3 regions of the Ensifer sp. GW821-FHT05G01 genome follow, and region 3 is predicted to be linked to each of the others. Evidence: predicted binding sites of a transcription regulator. Region 3 holds the regulator's gene; each other region holds the start of a gene.
The links. The regulator LexA, encoded in region 3, represses DNA repair genes until DNA is damaged. The targets are predictions, from matches to a motif close to TGTTCNNNNTGTGTTCNG.
Positions count from the first base shown of each region.

Region 1 (3,191 bases), on a different contig from region 3:
GACAGACCGTCGACGGCGCGGCGCATCGCTTCAAGGCTCGCCTTGCGAATGTCGATGGTATCGATGGTCGCGGCAGAGGACGAGGCGATGGAAACCGTGGCGGTTGCCAGGATCTCGTCGAACAGCTTTTCGCGCTGAGCTGCGCTCAGCTTCTTGCTGTCGTTCAGACCTTCGGGGATCGCATCGGGATCCAGGATGACGGCAGCCGCAACCACGGGGCCGGCAAGCGGTCCGCGTCCGGCTTCGTCGGCGCCGGCGACAGGCCAGGCGCCTTCCTTTCTTGCAGCCAGTTCGAAGCTGAAATCAGGTCCGAGGAGAAGATCCGGGAAAAGGGGAGAATCGGTCGATCTGCGATGTGACATGCGGCGAAACTCGCATGATCGACCGATTCTCTTCAAGTCCCCCGATCTGAGTGCGGCAGCAGCCGGGGGGTATGCCAGCGTCATCCTGAGGCACAAAGGAGACGCCGGAATTCACCAAAGTCATCTCGCGTCGGCAATGACGCGGCACGCATGCCTTTGCCCGAGCCGGTGGCATCTGCGCCACCCAGCTCGACATTGATCAAAAGGTGCAAGCCCTAACACCTAAGCGCGGGGTTGCAGCGGCCTTGTCCGGTCGGCCAATGAGGCCATCGGAGCTGCCGTCCCACCTCCCACTCCATGACGTCTTCAATCCAAGAACCTCCGTCCCCAGCGACTTACGCAAGACCTGTTGCCGCTAGAGCAGCGAAAGCTGGACGCCGGTCCCAAGCGGCGGGACGAAGATGTCGTCGCGCAGCTGTCGGCGGTTGAGGTTGAGGCCGAGGCGTTTGGCCGCAAGTTCGAACCTTCGGCCAATCTGCCAGGCATAGGGCCCGGCACCCTTCATGCGCTTGCCGAACTCGGCGTCGTAATCCTTGCCGCCGCGCATCGAGCGGATGAGCGACATCACATGCCGGTAGCGGTCGGGATAGTTGCGCAGCAGCCAGTCGCGAAAGAGCGGGCTGACCTCAAGCGGCAGGCGCAACAGCACATAGGTCGCCTCCAGCGCACCTGCTGCCCGCGCAGCTTCCAGCACTCGCTCTATCTCGTGGTCGTTCAGGGCCGGGATGATCGGGGAGACCAGGACACCGGTCGGAATGCCGGCTTCAGTGAGCGAGCGTATCGCCTCAAGCCGCTTGGTCGGCGTCGAAGCGCGCGGCTCCATCGTGCGCGCCAGCTTCCGGTCGAGCGTCGTTACCGAAATACCGACCCGCGCCAGTCCCTTTTCAGCCATGGGGGCAAGCAGGTCGATGTCGCGCGTCACCATCGCCGACTTCGTCACGATCATGACAGGATGGTTGGCCGCCTGCAGCACTTCGAGGATCTGGCGCATGATCCGCCATTCCTTTTCGATTGGCTGATAGGGATCGGTATTGGTGCCGATCGCGATCGGCCGCACCTTGTAGTCCGAGCGGGCGAGTTCGCGTTCCAGCAGGCGCGGGGCGTCCGGCTTGGCGAAGAGCTTCGCCTCGAAATCAAGTCCGGCCGAAAGCCCCATAAAGGCGTGCGTCGGGCGGGCAAAACAATAGATGCATCCGTGCTCGCAGCCGCGATAGGGGTTGATCGAGCGGTCGAAAGAGATATCGGGAGAATCGTTGCGACTGATGACCGAACGCGGCTTTTCCACCTGCACTTCTGTCTTGAAGGGCGGCAGATCCTCCAGGCTCTCCCAGCCGTCGTCGAAAGCCTCGCGCGCCTGCTGTTCGAACCGGCCCGACATGTTCAGCCCGGCGCCTCGTCCGCGGCGACGATCAACCTCGATCCTGAGACCGGTTCCGCTCATCAAAGCTTCGGCAACCTCTGCCGTGTTGGCGGGTGCAAGAGCACCCTGCCTGATCTGAGACAGCTCGTTCATCGGAATCTCCGAGGGATCAGATGTTTGATCCCGTTTTGTTCTGATTATTTTCCTAACGCGAAAGCGAGAACAATTCAAGAACAAAAAATCATGCGCCCTGAATTCGGAGCGAAAGCCATCGGACGGAACATGAGCCTGACGAGAGTGGTCATGCCATAGGGTTGTAGCATTTTACGCTGCAATGCGGTAGGAACAGCTATGCTGACGATCATCATGGAAACACGCGACAACGAGGCGGAACTGGCGCAGACGCTATCGGTGCTCGTGGCAGGTGCCGTGGAGGGCCTGGTCAGCGATGTCATCATCCTCGATTACGGCTCCAAGGATGGTTCGGTGCGTGTAGCCGATGCCGCTGGCTGCCGCTTCTGCGTCGATTGGGATCTGGGCGAAATCGTGCGTTCGGCACGTGGCGAATGGCTGATGCTGCTTGAGCCGGGCGCGCGGCCGATCGGGCGCTGGGTGGACGAACTCGTCGAATATGTGTCCCTGCACAAGGGACCGGCCCGTTTCTCGCCGTCCCGGATGCATCGCAAGCCGCTGCTGCATCGCCTGGCGCGGCGGGTGAAGCCGCTGGAGGCTGGTTTCCTCGTGCGCAAGGGCGACGCTCTCGCGGTCGCACGCGGGAAGATGCAGCTGAGCGAGATGGCGAACGTCCGCAGCGTTCGAAAGCTGGCAACTGAGTTGGTGCCGGCCTGGGTTGCCTTCGACAACAGGCAGGATGCCTGAAGCCTGTTGCGCCGAAGTTTGCGGCAACGACATTCGAAAGAACAACATCGTAAGGTCCGCCAAGCGGATCTGAACGAGCGCGACGCGCTCCAGGGCATGTTCGGCGCCAACAAAAAAGGTGCCAGTCCTGCGGACGGCACCTCCAAGCGGCTACCAAATATCCTTGCTAGCAAATTCGTATCCGAGCGACCGGGCGAGCCGCGCGTCGTATGTTTGATTTCCCCTCGCCGGGGGGACATCGGCGATGGGCTCGTCTTTGCTCCGTTCGAAGGATTTGCTCGGGTCTCATTGCGACCCTTCGAAGTGGGCTGACGGATGAAGCTTTAGCAGACCGGCAGGTGCTTGCCAGTTCCCCAGGGAACAGGCTTGGGGCACGGTGCGGCCGCGATCATCGATTGCCGCGCGTTTCCCGGAATCTTTCAAAGCGTGCCAGCTGTCGATTACTTGGCCGCTCAGCCCCGTTTCAGATGCTCGTCGAGCCGCGGCATGATCTCGACGAAATTGCACGGCATGTGCCGATAGTCGAGCTGCTGCTTGAGAATGCCGTCCCACGCGTCCTTGCATGCCCCTGGCGAACCAGGCAGGACGAA
Region 1 covers NZ_JBWKSC010000001.1:868,009-871,199, forward strand. Annotated here, with positions in the region: gene rnhB (ribonuclease HII) at 1-362, opposite strand, end outside; gene AC07UR_RS04195 (PA0069 family radical SAM protein) at 718-1,875, opposite strand; gene AC07UR_RS04200 (glycosyltransferase family protein) at 2,074-2,601, shown strand; gene moaB (molybdenum cofactor biosynthesis protein B) at 3,054-3,191, opposite strand, start outside.
Region 1: a site for LexA is predicted at 1,941-1,958, ahead of AC07UR_RS04195 (PA0069 family radical SAM protein). Genes of this name have one in related genera too.

Region 2 (3,191 bases), on a different contig from region 3:
CGAAAATTGACGCCCAGTTCCTTGGCCATGATCTGCGCCAGCGTCGTCTTGCCGAGGCCGGGAGGCCCGACGAACAGCACGTGATCAAGCGCCTCGCCGCGGTTCTTGGCCGCTTCGATGAAGATCTTCAGGTTGGCGCGCGCCTCCGCCTGGCCGGTAAATTCGTCCAGCGACTGCGGACGCATGGTCGCATCGAGATCTTCGCCGCGCTTGTCGGGCGTTATCAGGCGTGCGGCATCAGTCATCCATCCGTTCCAATCGATCGGGCATTCGTATGCATGGTGTCAAAGAATATGGCCGTTTTGCATCGGCCGGCCCGACAAGGCAAGCGGTCATCGCGCCAATTCCTTGAGACCGAGCCGGATCAGCTTGGCACTGTCGGCATCCTCGCCGGCGTTCTTCAGCGCCGCGGCGACCGCATTTGCCGCCTGGTCGCGCGAGTAGCCGAGATTGGTCAGCGCCGACACGGCATCGGAAACCGGTGCTGAGGCAACGCCCTCGCCCAGTTCCTGCTTGAGGCCGATCGTGCCCGACATCTCGCCGGCAAAGGCCGGCGCCTTGTTCTTCAGTTCGGTGACGATGCGCACGGCCACCTTTGGGCCGACGCCCGGCGCGCGCGACACGGAGGTCTTGTCCTGCAGCGCGATGGCGTTTGCAAGTTCGCCCGGCGTCAGCGTCGACAGAAGCGCAAGCGCCACTTTGGAGCCCACCCCCTGCACGCTTTGCAGCAGGCGGAACCACTCGCGCTCCAGTGCGCTCAGGAAGCCGAACAGCTTCAGCTGGTCCTCGCGCACATAGGTTTCGATGAACAACACCGCCGCCTCGCCCGCCGAACCGAGCTTCGACAATGTGCGCGCCGAACAATGGGCGACATAGCCGACGCCATGGACGTCGAGAACGACATGATCCTCGCCGATTTCGTCGATGGTACCCTTCAATTTGCCGATCATGTGGCGTCGTCTCTCATGGATGGATTGCGGGACGGTCGGACCGACCATCGGAAATTAACGGCAGAAGCGCAACTACCCCATCAGGGCCGCAAGCCGGCTGGTCGCCGACAAGCGGTTGTGCGCGTGGCAGATGGCGATCGCCAGCGCGTCGGCAGCGTCGTTGCCCTTGAACTCGGCCTTCGGCATCAGGACCTTCAGCATCATGTGGATCTGCTGCTTCTCGCCATGACCGACACCGATCACGGCCTTCTTGACGGCGTTCGGCGCGTATTCAGCAACCCTCAGGCCCGCACGTGCCGGCACCAGCATGGCGATGCCGCGGGCCTGGCCGAGCTTCAGCGTCGCCGTCGCGTCCTTGTTGACGAAGGTCTGCTCCACCGCCGCCTCGTGCGGCTGATAGCTGTGCACGACTTCGGCAAGGCCGTCATGCAGCTGGCAGAGCCGCGAGGCGAGATCCATGTCTCCGTCCGACGTCACCGTGCCGGAGGCAACGAAGCGCAGCGAATTGCCGAGCGTCTCGATGATGCCCCAGCCGGTACGGCGAAGGCCCGGATCGATGCCGATGATGCGAATCGTGGTCTGCATGAATTTCACCCTATGCTGCGTGTCGGGACGCTGCCAGCAAAAAGTGAACAAAACAAAAACATCCACATGAGGGGAGTGCCCCGGCGGGAAATCTCGGCCAGCGCCCTTGGATTGAGGAATTTTGACCTTACATAGGCATTCAATCAATTTTGCTCAACAAAGGCCTTGCTCATGGCGTCGTTCTCCGTCCTCGATCTCTCCCCGATCACCGAAGGCGGCAGTGTCGCCCAGTCGCTGGAAAACTCCAGGCTCCTGGCGCAGGCGGCCGAAGAAAACGGCTACAAGCGCTTCTGGCTCGCCGAACACCACGGCATGAAGGGCATCGCCAGCGCTGCGACCTCCATCGTCATTTCCCATGTGGCGGCCGGCACGAAGACGATCCGCGTCGGCTCCGGCGGCATCATGCTGCCGAACCATTCGCCGCTGGTGATTGCCGAGCAGTTCGGAACGCTCGCAGCGCTCTATCCCGGCCGTATCGATCTCGGGCTTGGCCGCGCGCCCGGCACCGACATGCGCACCGCCCAGGCGCTCCGCCGCAACATGGAGGCGAGTGCCAACAACTTCCCCAACGACGTCGTCGAGCTGCAGGCACTGCTTGGGCCCGTTGGCGACAATCAGGCGATCATCGCGGTTCCGGGCGCCGACACCAATGTTCCGATCTGGCTTCTCGGTTCGAGCCACTACAGCGCGCGCCTTGCCGGCATGCTCGGCCTGCCCTTCGCCTTTGCCTCGCATTTCGCGCCCGACATGCTGCTGTCGGCGCTCGAAATCTATCGCGAACGCTTCACGCCGTCCGAAACGCTCAACAAGCCACACGTGATGGTCGGCGTCATGGGCGTGGCAGCGGAGACCGACGAGGAGGCGAACTACCTCTTCACCTCGATGCAGCAATCCTTCGTCGCCCTTCGACGCAATGCCCGCGGCCGGTTCCCCGCACCTGTCGCATCAATGGATGGCTTGTGGAGTTCGGATGAGAAGATCTTCGTTGACCACGCGATGTCCTATGCCATCGTCGGCGGCCCTGAAACCATCCGCCGGAAGATCGGGACATTCCTCGACCAGACGAAGGCGGACGAACTGATCATCTCCATGCCGATCTTCGACATGGCGGCGCGGCTCAAATCGCTGCGGCTCTTCGCCGAGGCGCAGCAGCAGCTTTCAAAAGCCGCGTAACCTTTCAGCCCTTCGCGGCCCGAAAGGCCGGCAGGATCTCGTCCATGCGATCGAAGAAACGATCCGGTCCGAGCGATCTCAGAAACGCCGGGTCGGCATAGCCCCAGCCGACGGCGCCGGCGGAGATGCGTGCCTTGCGGGCGGCCTCGATGTCGCGGGCCTCGTCGCCGATTGCAAGAACGTGCAGCGGGTCGATGCCGGCGAACTTGACGACCCGCTTGAAATGCTGCGCCTTGCCGAACAACGTCGCGCCGCACTCAAAAAGGTCTACGGCAGTAGCGGTCTCACCCAGCGCCGTGCGAATGGCCGCTTCGCCATTGGAGCTGACGACCGCAATACCGATGCCAGCCGCCTTCAATCCCGTCAACATGTCCGACACGCCGGGGAAAAGCCGGGTAGACGGCGCTTGGGCAGCCATCTCCTGACGCATGAACGTCGCGATCCGCGGCAGCTTCCACATTGGCACGCGCATATGGGCGATGA
Region 2 covers NZ_JBWKSC010000012.1:177,616-180,806, reverse strand. Annotated here, with positions in the region: gene ruvB (Holliday junction branch migration DNA helicase RuvB) at 1-245, opposite strand, end outside; gene ruvA (Holliday junction branch migration protein RuvA) at 333-950, opposite strand; gene ruvC (crossover junction endodeoxyribonuclease RuvC) at 1,023-1,535, opposite strand; gene AC07UR_RS25960 (LLM class flavin-dependent oxidoreductase) at 1,707-2,708, shown strand; gene AC07UR_RS25955 (HAD hydrolase-like protein) at 2,713-3,191, opposite strand, start outside.
Region 2: a site for LexA is predicted at 1,579-1,596, ahead of ruvC (crossover junction endodeoxyribonuclease RuvC). Genes of this name have one in related genera too.

Region 3 (3,191 bases):
TTCGTTTCCTCACGATAAGCATAGACGCCGAGCCCGATGACGGCGACAGCGAGCACGGCGATGACGAGATAGAGGCTATTACGGTTCATTCAGCAGTTCCTCACTTGGTTACGCGAATGGGTAACTAGGCTGCCATCGTCGAAAGGCAACGGTGCGATCGTCGGGTGCGTTGGGCTCAAGGGATCCATGGCTCTGAGGAAGATCAGATTCGGTTTCCGTGCGTAGGCAGCGTATCCCTTTTCCCTAGCACCCTTTGTGCCTGACGCGCTGACCCGCGCCCTCGGTGGGCGAGTGACAATCGCTGCAAGTGCGATGCATGATTGAGCCGCCGACTCATTCTAATTTGCTCCTCATGCCGCGACGTCACTCATCTGTGGGCTATCGCCTTTGCAGGCATGCCCGGCTTCGCGGGCTGCCAAGATTCGGGGCACACCTGGCGCAGCAGTGGCGATGTCAGCCTGTTCCTTATTCTCCGCCGATGTCAGTTATTCTTCATGGGTGATCCGACGCGCGCGCGTGCGCTTCACGCGTTTGCGCCGCGAATAGGCATGCGCGGATCTGGCTTGCCGGCGACCTGCCCCGAAATGGTGATTCTGCCCGTATTGTCAGTGCAAAGATTATTGTCTCTAGACGACATCAGGAATGAATATTCCAGCGATGCGACCCGTATAGGTAGCGTCAAACAAAACCGACAATGGAGGAAATGACATAAAATGAAATGTAAGATCGCCCTGACTGCTCTTGCCATTTTTGCCGCAACGACGGCCACCGCAAGCGCTGAGGATCTCGTCTTTCAGCTGAAGAACAAGACGAAAGCCGTTCTGACGAACTTCTATACCTCGCCGGTTGGCGTCGATCAGTGGGAAGACGATGTCTTCGGGCGGCAGGTGCTTAATCCGGGCGAGAGCATGGAAATTACCATCGCCGACGGACGCGATGTCTGCAAATACGACATGCGCTTCGAATTCGAGGAAGGCTCCGGTCTCGACACGACCGAAGACATGCAGGACCTCTGTGAGTTGGGCGAGTACTCCATTCACGAATGAAAATTGTCGAGCGCGTAAAACGCTCAACCTGACCACATCCGTCTCGCTACCTCTTGGGTGGCGAGACGTTCAAGCACAAGAAGGCCTGTCCAGCAGAAAGACAGCCATCATCATCTGGCTTAGTGATAGCGACGGATCAAGCCAACGAGCTTGCCCTGTATCTTGACGCGGTCCGGGCCGAAGATGCGCGTCTCGTAGGCCGGATTGGCCGCCTCGAGTGCAATCGATGCGCCTTTGCGCCGGAAGCGCTTCAACGTCGCTTCCTCGTCATCGACAAGTGCGACGATGATGTCGCCGGGGTTTGCCGTCGTGGCATTGCGGATGATCACCGTGTCGCCGTCGAAGATGCCGGCCTCGATCATCGAATCACCCTTCACTTCAAGGGCGTAGTGCTCGCCGCTGCCGATCATATCGAGCGGCACGGTAATATCGTGTGTGTTGTTCTGTATTGCCGAGATCGGTACGCCGGCGGCAATGCGGCCCATGACCGGAACCGAGACGGAGCTGTTGTCTGCCGCCGGCGGCGCTTTCGCGGCAACCGGGGCGGGGGCGGGAGGTTTGCCGAGACTTCCTTCGATGACGCTTGGTGAAAACCCGCGACGCGGCTGAGCGCTTCCCGCGTAAGCTTCCGGCAGCTTGATGACCTCAAGCGCCCGGGCGCGGTTGGGAAGGCGTCGAATGAAACCGCGTTCCTCTAGCGCCGTAATCAGCCGGTGAATGCCCGACTTCGATGCCAGGTCGAGTGCATCCTTCATCTCGTCGAAGGATGGCGGTACACCGGACTCCTTCATGCGTTCGTGGATGAAAAGAAGCAATTCCTGTTGCTTGCGGGTCAGCATGGCAAGTCGCTCCAGAGGCGTGAAACAAATCAAGAACAGACACTATCTGTTCCATATGTGTTCCGCAAGTGCCTAAAATTCCGTGAATGTTGTATCAATCGTGCGCCTATCCGCTGCCTCGATGCTGGGTATGCCATGCGGAGCTGCCATGCCTCGCGCTTTTCACCGAATGAGGATGCAATGAAAACGCTGATTCGGATCCTGTCGACGATCGTTATCGCAGCGACCGCCGTCCTCGGGTTTCGCTGGTATCAATATGTCGACAACAGGCAGAGCCCGTTCGATGAAGTCGGCATCGCATTGAATGCGATGATGCCGGGGCCGGTCCGCCAGTGGGGTTGTGACCGGTTAAAGTTCACCTTTGGCAAAGGATTGCCACCACGAGGGTGTGCCACGAGCGATGGTAAAGAATGGAAGTAGCGCCGAGATAAGCGGTTGGGACAGCGGGCATGTCGAGGAGAGGGCGTTTCAAGCCGGCTGCGTTGCCGAACAGGCGTCCTCGAACTCCTTCACGGTCTCGGCAGAGTTGTCCTCCGGCAGCACGGCATCTGCCGCGTCGGTCGCCACCGGCGTGTCGCCTTGGTAGACGAATGACTGGATATAATAGGCGATCGAGCCTTTCCAGACATTCCGACCGTCGATCTGCTGGCAGGGGATGGCCGATTCGAAGTCCGTTTGCAGGTCGTCGACCGTGGCCGCGCTAAGGGCGATGTGGGGCGATGCGAAAATCGAGGCGATAAGCAAGGCTGCAAGCACGATGGACGTCCGCTAGGTCAGAAGTGGTGCCGATAGATTGGTTAACGATGTGAACCGTGCTTTCGTTCCGGAGTCCAGCAAGCAGGCCGCGTACCCATGCCGTGTTCAACAGTTCTTTGCGAAAGGCGACGATCGCTCTTCAAGCTGTGGCAGCGAAGACACGAAGATTGTTTGGAAGAGCGAGTGTTTCGGGGCGTTTGTTGCTTCTCCGGTATCGGCCCCGAGCGGCATGGCTGGCGGCAGATCGGCCTTGGGGGTCGCGACGGGAGACGACTGGCAAGCGCCGCCGGCAGTGTTTCCTGTGTCTGCGGGAAGGTTCACGCGCCGGTCGGGTGTGCTGCGGAGCCGGCATCATTGCTGGTTTGTTGTCGCGGGACCAGTCGCCCTTGATGTGCGGAGACGTGCACATCCGGTCCGACTGGCCACTGATAAAACCTAAAGGCGTATTTGATTTTCGAGGTTGGAGCGGCTGCCTTACTTTTTGTCTTTCTTGCCCAAAGAGAAGCTGCTGCCTGCAAGCTTCACCTGGGAGCCTTCTGGCGTAACGGCG
Region 3 covers NZ_JBWKSC010000008.1:301,311-304,501, forward strand. Annotated here, with positions in the region: gene AC07UR_RS21035 (hypothetical protein) at 1-89, opposite strand, end outside; gene AC07UR_RS21040 (hypothetical protein) at 714-1,046, shown strand; gene lexA (transcriptional repressor LexA) at 1,166-1,885, opposite strand; gene AC07UR_RS21050 (hypothetical protein) at 2,066-2,305, shown strand; gene AC07UR_RS21055 (hypothetical protein) at 2,354-2,641, opposite strand; gene AC07UR_RS21060 (hypothetical protein) at 3,116-3,191, opposite strand, start outside.